DNA from 2 places in the Pseudoalteromonas galatheae genome. Region 2 is predicted to be linked to the other one. Evidence: predicted binding sites of a transcription regulator. Region 2 holds the regulator's gene; the other holds the start of a gene.
The links. The regulator ArgR, encoded in region 2, controls arginine synthesis, uptake and breakdown. The targets are predictions, from matches to a motif close to ANTGAATANNTATTCANT.
Positions count from the first base shown of each region.

Region 1: a site for ArgR is predicted at 2,538-2,555, ahead of argC (N-acetyl-gamma-glutamyl-phosphate reductase). Genes of this name have one in related genera too.

Region 1 is NZ_PNCO02000001.1:3,188,218-3,196,132, reverse strand. It holds gene CWC29_RS14205 (zinc-dependent metalloprotease) at 1-1,276, shown strand, start outside; gene argE (acetylornithine deacetylase) at 1,333-2,481, opposite strand; gene argC (N-acetyl-gamma-glutamyl-phosphate reductase) at 2,659-3,669, shown strand; gene argB (acetylglutamate kinase) at 3,666-4,445, shown strand; gene CWC29_RS14185 (ornithine carbamoyltransferase) at 4,455-5,375, shown strand; gene CWC29_RS14180 (argininosuccinate synthase) at 5,387-6,598, shown strand; gene argH (argininosuccinate lyase) at 6,613-7,915, shown strand, end outside.
Region 2 is NZ_PNCO02000001.1:647,114-655,028, reverse strand. It holds gene serA (phosphoglycerate dehydrogenase) at 1-652, shown strand, start outside; gene mdh (malate dehydrogenase) at 717-1,649, opposite strand; gene argR (transcriptional regulator ArgR) at 1,891-2,358, shown strand; gene CWC29_RS02790 (OB-fold-containig protein) at 2,762-3,373, shown strand; gene CWC29_RS02785 (hypothetical protein) at 3,457-5,634, shown strand; gene CWC29_RS02780 (DNA repair ATPase) at 5,706-7,915, shown strand, end outside.

The DNA of each region.
Region 1 (7,915 bases), 2.5 Mb from region 2:
AGATATTCTTATTGCCGAAGCACTTTCTGCGCCATTTGTTGAGGGTAATGAAGTGACTGAGCGACTTCATGCTATGGCGCTAGACCGTATTCGTCAGTTGAGTGCACATGAAATTGGCCACACGTTGGGCATTGCACACAACTTCTCAGCGTCGGTAAAGGATCGCGCGTCAGTCATGGACTATCCACATCCACTAGTAGGATTTGAAAATGGCCAACTTGATATTACCAAGGGCTACGCAAAAGGCATGGGCGCGTGGGATACGCAAGTGATTAAATATGGTTATAGTGATTTCGGTGACGTTGATGAAGCCACTGAGCTTGCAGCTATTCTCGCTGAAAATAAGGCGCAAGGGCTTGAGTTTATCTCTGATTCAGACGCCAGAGCACAGGGCGGAGCGCATCCAACGGCGCACCTTTGGGATAATGGGGCAGATCCCGCAGCCGAATTACTGCGTGTGCTGGATGTCCGCAAGCAGGCGTTGAATAGCTTTGGTATTCACAGTATTCAAAAAGGAGTTGCTCTGTCGCAGCTAGAGGAGAAGCTGGTCCCACTGTATCTTTTCCACCGTTACCAAGTTGAAGCCGCAGTAAAACTGATTGGTGGCGTGGACTATGACTATGAAGTCCGTGGTGACGAGGTGATAAAAGGCGCGAAAGTCGTGGCTAAAGAGGTACAGCAAAATGCAGCCAATGCGCTTTTGAGTACGCTCTCACCTGCGGCGTTGACTATTCCTGACTCTATTTTGGCGTTAATACCTCCTAAGGCTTACGGTGAGTATAAAACTCGCGAAAGTATCAAGGGGAGAACAGGGCTAACTCTAGATGCGATGGCATTACCAGAAGTTGCCGCACTCCATAGCCTTGACTTGCTGCTTAATCCACAGCGATTAAATCGTCTCGCACAGCAGCATGCACGTGATACTCAATATTTTGGTACTCAAGCACTTTTAGAGGCTTTATATCAGCAGGTATTTGCTCAATCAGGCAGCAAAGGTATGGCTCAAAAGCTACAGCAACGAGTGCAATACCTAAGTGCAACCAAGCTTGTAAAACTGAGTAACAACGATAAAGTCGCACCTGAAGTGCAAGCGCAGTTAAAGTTTTATTTAGCAAAAGTTGCGAAAGACTTTAATCAGTCCTCGGTATTTAGCGATGTTGCTTTTGATCAAGCGTTTAAACATATGCTCGCACAGCAAATCAATCACTACTTAGATTCGGGAGAGTGGCCTGAAAGCTTTAAGGCGCTTGAAATGCCGCCAGGCTCACCAATCTAGCCTTTAAAGCAAAGCTGAAAAAAGGGCGCTCGAGTGAGCGCCCTTTTTAGTTATAATTAACTAAAGCAACTTTCTCTTATTAGCTGCTTAATTATATCCTGACTTGGCTGGATTTTTTCCATTGCTAAAAACTCGTTGGGTTGGTGTGCTTGATTAATTGAACCTGGTCCCATAACGATAGTTTCGCAGCCTAGCTGCTGTAGAAATGGAGCTTCGGTGCAATAGTTTACCGCAATTGCTTGTTGTCCTGACAGGCGCTCAGCCATTTTCACTAAAGCAGAATCCGTTGAGCCGGTAAAAGCCGGAATGGGCTCGTGCATATCTATAACCGAGACACTATTTGGATAATGTGTATTGATGGGGGCCACCGCTGCCGTAAGCATGGCTTGTAGTTCCTTGATACTCAGGCCAGGCAAAGGACGCATATCAATATGTAGTTCACAACAGCCACAAATACGGTTGGCATTGTCGCCGCCATGAATGTGTCCGAGGTTTAAAGTTGGGTAAGGAATAGCAAAATGTGGAGTTGAATATTTATTCTTTAATTCTTCTCTTAACTTTAATAAATTTGCAATCACCTGGTGCATGATTTCAATGGCATTTAAGCCGCGCTCTGGATCTGAGCTATGGCCTGAACGACCAACGATACGGATGGCGGTCGTCATATGCCCTTTGTGGGTAAATACCGGCACCATATCAGTGGGTTCACCAATAATACAGCGCGCCGGTTTCAAGCTTGGATGTTTCGCAATTTCCTGAGCACCAGCCATGGTGGTTTCTTCATCGGCGGTGGCTAAAATCATGATAGGAGCATTTTGCTGTAATTCATCAAGCTCTGAGATTGCATTCAATACGAAAGCAAAAAAACCTTTCATATCAATGCTTCCAAGACCATATAATTTATTATCTTGCGCGCTTAATTTAAAAGGATCGAATTGCCAGCGGCTATCGTCGAAGGGAACGGTATCCGTGTGGCCAGCCAGCATTAACCCACCATCGCCACTGCCTCGTCTTGCAATTAGATTATATTTTCCTTTTGCATGTTCAAGCTCTGTTACTTCGACGGTAAACCCTAACGTTTCGCACCACTGTGCGAGTAGCTGGATCACATTCTGATTACTCATGTTGAGACTTTCTTCTAATGCACTGATAGATGGCGCGGCGATCAGTTGCTGATACATTTCCATAAAAGCGGGCAATTTCATAAAAATTCCTAAAATACTTATTCAAAGTTCTTGCATAAAAATATAAAGATGTTTAGAGTGAATATCAATTCACTTTTTTAGCATAAATATATTTTGGAGCAGCAATGCGACGATTTGACTTCAACAATTAGCAGAACCAATCCTAATCAAACTTTTTTTAATCTTGAGAACACTATGTTGAAAGTATCTATAATCGGAGCGAGCGGCTACAGTGGCGCTGAGCTTGCTAAGCTGGTTGCCAAGCATCCTGCCTTCACACTTGCGCATTGCTTTGTATCTGAGCAAAGCTTAGACAAACACAAATTCATCAGCGATTTATATCCAGAATATTCGGGCTTGCTAGATATTGAGCTGCAACCCTTAAATGAGCAAGCTTTTTCGTTGATAGAGCAATCATCGGACTATGTGTGTTTATGCACGGATCACAAAGTTAGCGTAGAACTTGCACCGGTATTTTTACAGATGGGCAAACGGGTTTTTGACCTATCTGGAGGTTACCGTTTATCTAGCAATGAAGACTACGAAACTTACTACGGTTTTTCTCACCCACATCAAGACTGGTTAGCGCAAGCGCAATACGGGTTAGCTGAATGGTATGGCGATGCTATTAAAACGGCAAAGTTAGTGGCGGTCGCGGGCTGCTATCCGACTGCGGCACTCAATGCACTCAAGCCATTACAACAAGCTGATTTGATAACAGAGCAACCAGTTATCATCAATGCTGTTTCTGGCGTGACTGGCGCGGGTAGAAAAGCGAATGTCGCCACACTCTTTTGCGAAGTATCTCTTGCACCATACGGTTTGTTTACGCACAGACATAGTCCAGAAATAGAAAAATATCTTGAACACCCGGTGTTGTTTACACCGCATTTAGGGAACTTTAAACGTGGTATCTTAGAAACAATCTACGTCACCCTGAAAGAAAATGTCACGCCAAATCAAGTCGATGCTGCTTATCAGGTGCTTGCCGATGAGCCGTTGATCAGATTAAAGGGGAGTCAACTCCCATCAATTAAAGCCGTTGAAAATCAGCCTTTTGTTGATATTGGCTGGCAGCAAAAGGGCAATCAACTGATCGTGGTTGTCGCGATTGATAACTTGCTTAAAGGGGCAGCAGGCCAAGCATTACAGTGTATGAACTTGGCGGCGGGACTTGAGCATTATCAAGGTTTAGGAGTAGTAGCATGAGTAAGCAAACTTGGGTGATTAAACTAGGTGGTGCGGTGTTGAATCAAGAGGGGGCAGCACAAGCATTGTTTTCAGCTATCAAGCAAATTCAACAGGATGCACCACACAAGCAGTTTGTGATTGTTCATGGTGGTGGGGCGCTAGTTGATAAGTGGTTGAGTGATGCCGGTTTTGCTACTGCAAAACATCAAGGACTGCGGATCAGTCCGCAAGAGCAAATGCCGTATATTGTTGGTGCACTTGCAGGCTGTGCCAACAAGCAACTGATGGCGGACGCCATTACCGCCATGCTCAAGCCCGTTGGACTGTGTTTGTATGATGCAGGGTTTAGCACAACTCAAAAGCTTAAAGCGCTTGGTCGCGTAGGTAGCTGTGAAGCAAGCGAAGGCGGTATGCTTGAAGCGGTGTTGGAGTTTGACAGATTGCCTGTTGTCAGTTCAGTTGGTATTGGCGCTGACGGCCATTTATACAACGTGAATGCGGATGAAGCAGCGGCTGCTATCGCCAGTAAACTTGGTGCAGAACTTATTTTTATGACTGATGTTGAGGCGGTACTTGATGGCGATAAACAGCCATTAAATCAACTTAACGCGGAACAGATCTCAACGTTAATCGCGCAAAAGGTCATTGTGGGCGGGATGGAGGTCAAAGTTAAGACCAGTCTTCACGCTGCCCAACACTTACGACGAGGGGTGTACATCTCTAGCTGGCAAAAGCCAGAAAATTTAATTGCGTTGCTCAATGGTGAGCACGTAGGTACACAAATTCTGCCGTAGGAAAACACCATGACTAAGCATTTTTTAACTGGTTTGGAATTAGACCAAACTAAAGTTTTGAACTTATTAAAGCTTGCAAAAAATATTAAAAATCAACCGCAAGAATATAACCAAGCCTTAGCTGGCAAGTCGATAGTCACGCTATTTGAAAAGCCGAGCTTAAGAACAAGGCTGTCGTTTGATATCGGTATCCATAGATTAGGCGGCCATGCTGTGTATTTAGATCAGCAAAATGGCGCAATGGGGGCGCGTGAATCTGTCAAAGATTTTGCGCTTAATATTTCTACTTGGGCCGATGGCCTTGTGGCTCGCGTAAATCACCATAGTACGCTTGAAACGCTCGCTGAGTTTTCGTCGGTGCCTGTTGTGAATAGTCTATGTGATTTATATCACCCTTGCCAAGCGTTGGCTGATTTTCTCACTTTATTTGAAACCTATGACGATGTCAGTCAGATCAAAATCGCTTATCTCGGTGAAGGCAACAACGTAACACATTCATTAATGTTGCTTGCGGCTACACTAGGCACTGATTTTGTGGCGGTTTGCCCTAAAGGCCACTCTCCAGATGCACAAATTGTTAAGCAAGCTGAGCAAATTGCTGCGGTAAATGGTGCCTCGGTTCTGGTCAGCGATCGGGTAGAGGCGGCGGCTGGCGCTAATGTGCTCTACGCTGATACTTGGGTTTCGATGGGGAATAAAACGCCAATTGAGCAGGTGAAAGACACCTTTATGCCATATCAAATCAACCAACAATTGGTTGAAGCGTGTGGCGCACAAACCATTTTGCACTGCCAGCCAGCACATCGTGAGTTTGAAATTACTTCCGAAGTGATGGATGGGCCAAAGTCAAAAATTATTCAACAAGCTGAAAACCGCATGCATGCCCAAAACGCATTGCTGGTATCGCTGTTAAACAAAGATTACGTTTGAGGTTAAAGAACATGAGCAAGATTAAAAAAGTGGTACTGGCTTACTCTGGTGGATTAGATACATCAGCGATTGTACCATGGTTAAAAGAGAACTATGGCTGCGAAGTTGTCGCCTTTGTTGCCGATGTAGGTCAAGGTGAAGAAGAACTGGTTGGGGTTGAAGAAAAGGCAATCGCATCAGGTGCCTCTGAGTGCCATATCGTCGACTTAAAAGAAGAAATGGTTAGCGACTACATTTATCCAACCCTTAAAACAGGCGCTATCTATGAAGGAACATATTTACTGGGCACTTCAATGGCGCGTCCTATTATCGCCAAAGCACAAGTTGAAATCGCTCGTAAAGTTGGCGCGGATGCACTTTCTCATGGTTGTACAGGCAAGGGAAATGATCAGGTGCGTTTTGAATCTTGCTTCTCAGCGCTTGCGCCTGATCTTAAAGTGATCGCACCATGGCGTGAATGGTCACTATCAAGTCGTGAATCGCTGCTTGACTATTTGGCCGAGCGTAATATCCCTTGTGCAGCCTCTGCCACCAAAATTTATAGCCGTGATGCCAATGCTTGGCATATTTCTCACGAAGGTGGAGAATTAGAAGATCCATGGAATGAGCCAAGCGATCAGGTTTGGACCATGACTAATTCTCCAGAAGCCGCACCGGATCAGCCTGAATATGTATCTGTATTAATCGAAAAGGGTGAAATCACAGGTGTTAACGGTGAGCGTTACAGTCCTTATCAGTGTCTAGTTAAGTTAAACGAGATTGCAGCGCAGCACGGTGTTGGTCGTGTCGATATCGTGGAAAACCGCCTAGTCGGCATGAAATCTCGTGGCTGTTATGAAACGCCAGGTGGCACTGTGATGATGGCTGCATTACAAGCGATTGATGAGCTGATCTTAGACAAATCTTGTCGTAAATGGAAAACCGCGCTTAGTGAAGAGTTTGCACAGTTAGTTTATGACGGTCGCTGGTTTACTCCGCTGAAGGATTCAATTCTAGCTGCCGCAGAGTCTTTCGCACAGCAGGCAACTGGCGAGGTGGTACTTAAGCTTTATAAGGGCCATGTGCATGCAGTGCAAAAGCAATCAATCAATAGCTTATACAGCGAAGATTTTGCCACATTTGGTGAAGATGACGTATATGACCAATCTCATGCGGAGGGATTCATTCGTCTATTCTCACTATCTAGCCGGATAGCGGCGTTAAACAAGCAAAAGCAATCTTAAGGTAGGAGAGCGAGATGGCATTATGGGGCGGCCGTTTTTCATCAGGTCCTGATGAGGCATTTAAGCAATTTAATGATTCTCTGCCATTTGATTATCAATTGGCAGAGCAAGATATTGTTGGCTCTATCGCTTGGGCGGGTGCGCTAAAGCAAGTAGATGTATTAACTGAAAGCGAACATCAGCAGATCATTTCAGCGCTGAAACAGCTTTTAGAAGAAGTGATTGCAGATCCGCGTAGTGTAGCAACCGCGGGACATGAGGATATTCATTCTTATGTTGAAGCTAAACTTATCGACAAAGTGGGTGATTTAGGTAAAAAGCTGCACACAGGTCGAAGTCGTAACGACCAAGTAGCCACAGACTTTAGACTGTGGAGCCGGAAAACGGCGCAACAACTGCTTGTGGCACTGGGTTCACTAAAGCAAGCTTTGGTTACACTTGCAGAGCAGGAGCTTGGTACTATTTTGCCAGGCTATACCCATTTACAGCGTGCTCAGCCAGTACTCTTTAGTCATTGGTGTATGGCTTACGTTGAGATGATTGAGCGTGATGAATCGCGTTTAAATGATGCGCTTGAAAGGTTAAATGTGTGTCCACTTGGCTCTGGTGCACTGGCGGGGACTGCTTATCCTATCGACCGTGAAGCGTTGGCTGTCAATCTTGGCTTTAGAGAAGCCTCTCGTAATAGTTTAGATGCGGTCTCTGATCGTGACTTTGTGGTTGAGCTACTCAGTTGTGCGTCTATTTCTATGATGCATTTATCTCGCTTTGCTGAAGATTTGATCTTTTACAATTCTGGTGAGTCTGGCTTTATTGATCTGGCTGATAGCGTGACGTCCGGCTCATCCTTGATGCCACAGAAAAAAAATCCTGATGCCTTAGAGCTTATCCGCGGCAAAACAGGCCGAGTTTTTGGCGCCTTTAGCGGCATGATGATGACGCTTAAAGCTTTGCCTTTGGCCTATAACAAAGACATGCAGGAAGACAAAGAAGGCCTATTTGATGCCATGCCAACTTGGCTTGCATGTATTCATATGGCTGAAGCATGTGTTAAAGGAATTAAGGTTAATAGTGATAAAACGTTAGCGGCTGCAAAAGGTGGTCACGCCAATGCGACAGAGCTTGCGGATTATCTCGTTGCTAAGGGAATTCCGTTTCGGGAAGGCCACCACATCGTCGGTGAATTAGTGCAGTTGGCTATTAGTAAGGGGCAAAACCTCGAGGATCTGAGTTTAGAAGAATTCCAGCAAGTCAGCGCTGTAATTGCAGAAGATGTTTACCCTGTACTCGAAATTGATGCTTGTATTGCCGCTCGTA
Region 2 (7,915 bases):
GTTACACACGCTTACGCAACTGCTGCAAAGAGCGGACGTAGTCAGTTTACATGTACCAGAGACGCCACAAACCAAAAATCTTATTGGCATGGCTGAAATTGAAGTGATGAAGCAAGGCGCAATCCTAATTAACGCATCACGTGGAACGGTTGTTGATATCGACGCCTTAGCTGAAGCATTAGCGGCTAAGAAACTTTCCGGCGCTGCTATCGATGTATTCCCCGTTGAGCCAAAATCTAATCATGAAGAATTCGTCTCACCACTACGCGAGTTTGATAATGCTCTGCTAACCCCACACGTTGGTGGTTCTACCCAAGAAGCACAAGAAAACATCGGTGTGGAAGTCGCGGGTAAGTTGGCGAAGTATTCAGATAACGGTTCAACAGTCACGGCTGTTAACTTCCCTGAGGTTTCTCTACCTGAATTATCAAACCGAAGTCGTTTATTGCACGTACACGTAAACCGCCCAGGCGTACTAACGCAAATCAACCAAGCGTTCGCTCAGCACGGTATCAATATAGCGGCGCAATACCTACAAACGGATGAATCTATTGGTTACGTGGTTATCGACGTCGATAGTGACCACTCTGAAGTGGCGTTGAAAGAGTTAAGTGCGGTTGAAGGCACTATCAGAGCACGTATTCTTCACTAAGAAGAATCAAGCATAAAAAAAACCAGTCACTGTGAAGCGACTGGTTTTTTTGTATCAATTTGGCTTACGCCATGAAATCAACACCTTCTTTGATGTCTTTTTCAAGTGTCGCTAGCATGTCGTCTTTTGCTTTTTGCTCAAACGCGCTTAGCTCACCGTAAGGAAGTAACTTCTCTACACCGTTTTTACCAAGGATGACTGGCTGTGCAAAGAATGTTGCGTCGCCTGTGTTACCTTCAACGTATGCGTACTCAAGTACTTCTTCACCTTGTAAGCCTTTCACTAGTGAGAAGCAGAAACGTGCTGCTGCTGCACCCATTGAAAGTGTAGCTGAACCGCCACCCGCTTTAGCTTCAACCACTTCAGTACCCGCGTTTTGGATACGAGTTGTTAGTGAAGCAACTTCTTCGTCAGTGAACTCAACACCTTCAACTTGAGAAAGTAGAGGTAGAATTGTAGTACCTGAGTGACCACCAATTACTGGGATCTTAACTTCAGCAACGTCTAGACCTTTAAGCTCTGCGATAAAAGTTTCAGCGCGGATAACGTCAAGCGTTGTTACACCGAATACGCGAGCTGGATCATAAGTACCTGCTTTTTTGAACACTTCAGCAACGATTGGTACCGTGCCATTTACTGGGTTTGTGATGATACCAACAAGTGCTTTAGGGCAGTTTCTAACGATACCTTCAGCAAGTGTCTTGATGATACCTGCGTTAACGTTGAATAGGTCAGCACGGTCCATACCAGGCTTACGAGGCATACCAGCTGGGATAAGCACTACGTCAGCACCAGCAAGAGCTGGGTCTAGGTCGTCTTTACCATAACCCGCTACTTTTACCGCAGTTGGGATGTGAGATAAGTCAACTGCAACACCAGGTACAACAGGTGCAACGTCATAAAGCGCTAACTCAGAGCCAGCTGGAAGACCATTTTTAAGCAATAAAGATAGAGCTTGACCGATACCGCCAGCGGCACCTAATACAGCAACTTTCATTTGAATTCTCCATAATTTGAAGGTGGAATTGAGTGTGCAGTAAAGATAATGAAAAGCGCTGTTAAACACAAATTAATCACGGTTATTTTCGAGATTTTTTGACTAATGTCTTAAATAAAAGTGTAAAGATCGCGACACTTTGTCTATTTATGCTTTACGACTGTCATTTTGGTCGCGCAAATTTGGGAATCTTAGTGGTTTTGTGTAGAATTTAAAGATTAGCCGTAAAAGAAGACAGACTATGCAGCCGCAAGAAAAACAAGAAGCACTTATCAAAGCATTTAAAGCCATTTTAAAAGAAGAAAACTTTGGCTCTCAAGGCGAAATTGTTGATGCTCTAAAACAACAAGGGTTTGACAATGTCAGTCAGAGTAAAGTGTCGCGCATGCTGAGCAAGTTTGGTGCTGTACGTACACGCAATGCTAAGCAAGAAATGGTTTACTGTTTACCCGCAGAAATGAGCGTACCGACAGCAAAAAGTCCTTTGCGTCAGTTAGTCGTTGATATTATGCACAACGAAATGATGATTATAATTCGAACCAGCCCGGGGGCTGCACAATTAATTGCAAGATTACTTGACTCTTTAGGTACCGCAGATGGCGTATTAGGTACCATTGCTGGCGACGACACGATTTTCATTGCGCCTGCAAAAGTCTCTGAAATCGACATTACTTTAGACAAAGTAAAAACCCTGTTCGATAACGTTTAGTCTGTTATTTTTATTAGTGCTGACTCACAAGTTAGCACTTACTCTGGTACTTTCCTCTGAGCAATTACGCTTTCTCACTATTACAATAAACAGAATAAACTGCTTATCTTTACAGCAAAAAATGTTTGACATAATATGTCCGTGTGTGGCAACTTTAGAAACGCAAGGTGGGATTTTCTCATTACGCGTGGATAGTTTTTTAAGCTGATTGATTAGCTTCTATAGCTTATTTTCGGCGGCATTTAAGCTCATTGGATCTGCTCGCTATTCTCTTTACTCAATCATCTCACTATCCTATGATACGGAACGGGGATTCAATCGCTCTGACAAATTAGAGACACCTAATAACATTGATAGGCCCCCTACCGCAAAAAATGGAAATACAAGGAACTAAGGAACAGCAATGGAATTTTTAAATACTGCATTTACGTTTCCCACTGTTATTTTTTCAACACTACTACTGATTGTGCTGTTGTTCTGGTTAATTGCTTTACTTGGTTTTGCTGATATCGATATCTTAGAAGGCGATGTTGATATTGAAGCCGAAGGCGCAAGCTCTGGTTCTTTTTGGGAGGTCGCTTTTGGTGGTGTCCCAGTGAGTATTTCATTGAGTTTAATCATCGCGCTAGGCTGGATTACCAGTATTTATGTGCAACAGTTTTTTGCTTACCTGCTGGGTAATGGCATTTTTTACTACCTGATGGGCACGGTATTTATGCTTGCTAGCCTCATTGTTGCATTACCACTAACCGCCGTCATTGTAAGGCCACTACGACGCTTTTTCGAAAGCCAAGAAACCACATCAAAGCAAGCGCTGGTTGGGCTCGAATGCGTTATTGCAACATCAAGAGTTAACAACACGTTTGGTCAAGCCAGAGTATATATTCAAGGAACAGAGCAACTTATCGAAGTGCGCTCGGACGAAGAAAACACTTTCACACTAGGAGACAATGCCTTACTTATCGAACATGACCCCCTTACACATAGCTACACGATTGTGGCTAAACCTTGGTAATAGTACGGAAAATAACGGAATTTAGGAACGAGTTGGCATAGCTAGTACCAACTCAAACAACATAGCGCAACGCAGGAAAAAACATGGAATTTCTAAACAACCTCGGACCGGTGCTCGCAATCGTGGGCATATCCATCGTCATTATTTTTGCCATTCTACTTCTGATTGGAAAGTTCTACCGCAAGGTCGAACAGGGTCAGGCATTGATCATCAACAAGATGAAAAATGAGCCTGATGTCACAACAACGGGCGGCATTGTGCTACCCGTGATCCATAAAATGGAAGTCATGGATATTTCAACTAACCGCATGGTATTGGAGCGTCGTGAAAATAGCGGCCTGATCTGTAAAGACAATATCCGTGCTGACATCGCCATCACTTTTTACATTCGCGTAAACGAAAACAAAGAAGATATCCTACGCGTTGCGAAACAAGTTGGCTGTGCACGTGCCTCGGCACCAGAAACCTTACAAGCATTATTTGAGGCAAAATTCTCCGAAGCCTTGAAAACCGTTGGTAAGCGCATGAATTTTGAGGAGCTATTTACACATCGTAACGAGTTCCGAGATTCTATTAAAGAAGTGATTGGACAAGATTTATCTGGCTATACGTTAGAGGATGTCGCAATTGACTATCTTGAACAAACCTCAATCGACAAGTTAGATCCAAATAACATTCTTGATGCTGAAGGTATTCGCCGTATTACCGAAAAAACCTCACGCCAAAACGTGGAAACTAACCAGCTTAAATGCGATGAAAAAGCGCAAATCGACAACCAAAACCAAGCAGCATTTGAAAAAGCCGCAGAAGTCGAGAGACAAAAAGAAGACGCTAGCGCAAGACAGCGCCGTGAAATCGAATCAGTGCGCGCTCGCGAAGCCGCAGAAGCTGAACGTGTTAAGCATGAAGAGCGCTTAAAAGCCGAAGAAGCACGCCTCAAAGCGGACGAAGCAATTGCAATTGCAGAACACAATAAACAGCGTGAAATCGATGTTGCAGAGCAAAATCGCCTTCGCTTACTCGGCATCGAAGAAGAAAAAGTCACACGCTCTCGCCAGATAGAAATTATTGAGCGCGAACGCGAAACCGAAATTTTACGTATCCAAAAAGCCAAAGCACTGGAAGTCGAGCAAAAAGAAATCGCCGATGTCCAACGCGAACGTGTTGCCGTAGAGAAAACCGTTGCTGAAGAACAGGAGCGTATCAAAGACGTACAATGTATTGCAGAAGCTGAACGAGAAAAGCAAGCGAAAATTATTCTTGCTCAAGCAGAAGCCGAAGAGGCGTTGGTTAAAGATATTGAAGCAGCTAAAGCCAAAGAACAAGCTGCTGAATTTAAAGCCCGAGAAATGGAAAAAATGGCTGCGGCGGAGCTGCGTATTGCGAACCAGACCGCTGAGTCGAAGAAAATTCTTGCAGAGGCTGCTCAGGTTGAGGCTGCCGCACCAGGTCTTGCTGAGGCTGATATCATCAAGGCTAAAGCCACTGCAAGTGCGATACAAGGCGAAACAGATGCCAAAGTGCTACAGCAAAAACTAGAAGCCGAAGCGCAAGGTAAACGTGATATTGGCCGTGCCGAGGCCGAAGTACAAGCAGCAATGGCTGAAGCAACTAAGAAGCAAAGTGAAGCCGAAGCACAAGGCAAACGTGAAATTGGTTTGGCAGAAGCTGAAGTACAAGCAGCAATGGCTGAGGCAATTGAAAAACAAGGTGAAGCAGAAGCTATCAACCTTGAGCGTAAGATGTCGGCAGAAGCTAAAGGCCTTACGGAGAAGCTGGAAGCACTTAATAAGATGGATAAAGACGCCCGTGAATACGAAGGCTTTACACTACAGCTAAACCAACAGAAAGAACTGACGCTTGCGAATATCGAAGCGAACAAGCAGGTTTCTGCAAGTCAGGCTGAAGTATTAGGTAAAGCGCTGAGCGGTGCAGATATCAACTTTATGGGCGGCGACGGCCAGTTCTTTAACCAGTTTATGAATGCCATCACAGTAGGCAAGTCAATTGACGGCTTAGTCGGCGAAAGTAAGACGGTACAAACCGTATTCAAAGATCACCTAAACGGTGAGCGTAATTTGATGGACGATCTAAAAGGGGTATTAGCTGGTGCTAATGCGTCGTCAGAAACGCTAAAAAACATCAACATGAGTAAGTTCTTCCAACAACTAAGTAATAGCTCAGATGCGGACAAACAGCAGCTACTCAAGTTACTTGGCGGCTCGTTAAATGGCAGTAAACAAAGCGAACCACTAGAGTAATTAACCTTGAGGAGTCAATCTTCTTGGCTCCTCTCCCCCATTTGCGACAGCGCACAATAGGAAAGTAAAGAATGACGGAAGCAACGCAACAAGCGCCAGAGCGAACGCTCGAACAAGACTCTTATCAACTGATTAAGCGCCGACTTGGTAACTTTGGTAATGATCTAAAAAGCCAAATAGATAAACTCAACCAACAGCGTGTTGACACTTTTGGAAGCACCGAGCTTAAAGTGAAAGGTCGAGCAAGAGTGCGTACTGAGCATAACTGTGTACCGCGCGATATCGTGCTGATCGGCGACAAGCTTATCTTTGCTTACAATGTGTTTATGGGGCTTAAACAAAATACCCAAGTCAGCGATGTATTCACCGTACAAAAGCTGCACTTGCAAGAAGACCACTACGAAATAGAACCTTATCCGCAAGAAACCAAATTCCTCACTGACCAACGTTTCTTACGGGACTTTGATGAACTATACACATATTACAAAGACACCCGGCTACAACATCTATTTGTTAAATCAAACAAGCTCTTTGCGCTATTTCAAATTGGCGAAAAGCTCTCCGATGTTCGTGTGTTCCGCTGGCAAATCGCCAAAGACGAAACCTTAGATTATATTGATAATCGAGGAGAGCGTGACATAGGTGAAGTGGAAAACTTTGACTTTGAATGGCAAAAAACCGACCGCGCCGATCACGTCGAAGGCCGTCACCCACATATTAATGTAAACGACAAAGTGTTTATTGAAGTATCGGGTGGCAAACTCACCGTAAAAATAGAAAACAATACCCAAAGCGGTGAAGGTATTTATCAAGAAGCCGTCGATGACGCCAGCCAATCACTTGCAGATTGTGATTTACGTTTTGCCGAAGTTGGCGAAATGGTGCTGTTAAAGTTACTTCCCTACCGAGAAAAACAGTGGCGTTATTTTATTTATAATTGCCGCACCCAGCAGGTATTGCGCCAAGATGCGCTGGGTGGTGCCTGTGTTCAATTACCTGAGAACCAAGGGATTATTTTTCCTGGTGGCTATTATTTACAATCGGGGCAAACACGCTATTTTGACGACCAACTGGACGATTTAGTTTTCCATCGCCAGATCAAATCACCCAACGGTGAAGATGTACTGTATATCTTCTACGAACCAAACGAGGGTCGTTACGCACTTTTCTCTTACAATATTATTGAGAAAAACCTGCAAAATCCTATCTATTGTCATGGCTATGGTATCTATGATGATGGCTTAGCGCTAACCTTTAAAGCAGAGCCTGAGCCTGAGCGCGTGCACCCTATTCAAATCTGGCAAAGCCCATTTTGTGGCAGCGAGTTTGCCGCACAAGCCCCTCGAGCAACCGGCTTATTTGGCCGGATAGGCAATCCGGATTTAGTACGTGCAATTTCTGATTTATACAGTGTGTTCAAAGCCATTAACGAACAAAGCCCCACGGTCTTTCATTATGAAGATTTAATTGCACTCACCCGCAGTATCTTAGACCGCTATCATTGGCTTGCCGAGGCGGACTTTGCGGATGTCACAGCAAAACTACATGAAATTTTTGAAACCTCGGAGCAGGTACTAGACGAATTTGAAAAGGTAAGCCAAATTGAGGCCGACGCTAGGCGCGCAGAAGCCGAAATCGAACAAGCCATGCAAGATGTGCTTCGCGAGGTAAGACCTGATAGCTTTAAAACAGCCGAGCAATTTGTCCAGAGCTTAGAGTCTCTCAAACGCTTAAAAGGCAAAGTGATAAGCCTTGAAGAAGTGAAGTACATCAATCTTGACGCGCTATCTGCCATGCAGCAGCAGATTGATGAGCAAACCTTGGGTTTAAGCCATAAAACCGCGGAGTTTTTGCAGCAAGATAGTGCTCTGGCGCCCTACTACGAGCAGCTAGATTCCTTAGAGCAAGCCAGAGCGCAAACAGAGAGTGTTACCGAGCTTAACGGCTTTTTGGCGACCTTGGAAACCTTAAGCGCCGAACTTGATTTGCTCAACCATACCATGCTGGATCTCGATATTGACGATAGCCGTGTGCGCACTAAAATTTTGGAAGATGTCAGCGCCATTTATGGTCAAGTAAACCGCGCCAAAGCAGCATTAGAAATTCAGAAAAAGAGCGTGGGCAGTGTTGAAGCAAAAGCCGAATTCGCGGCTCGTTTTAAGCTTTTCAGCCAAAGTATTACCAGCGGTCTAAGCGCGGCCAAAACCCCAGAGCAATGTGACGACCAACTATCTCGCTTACTTATTCAATTAGAAGAGCTCGAGTCTCAATTTAGTCAGTA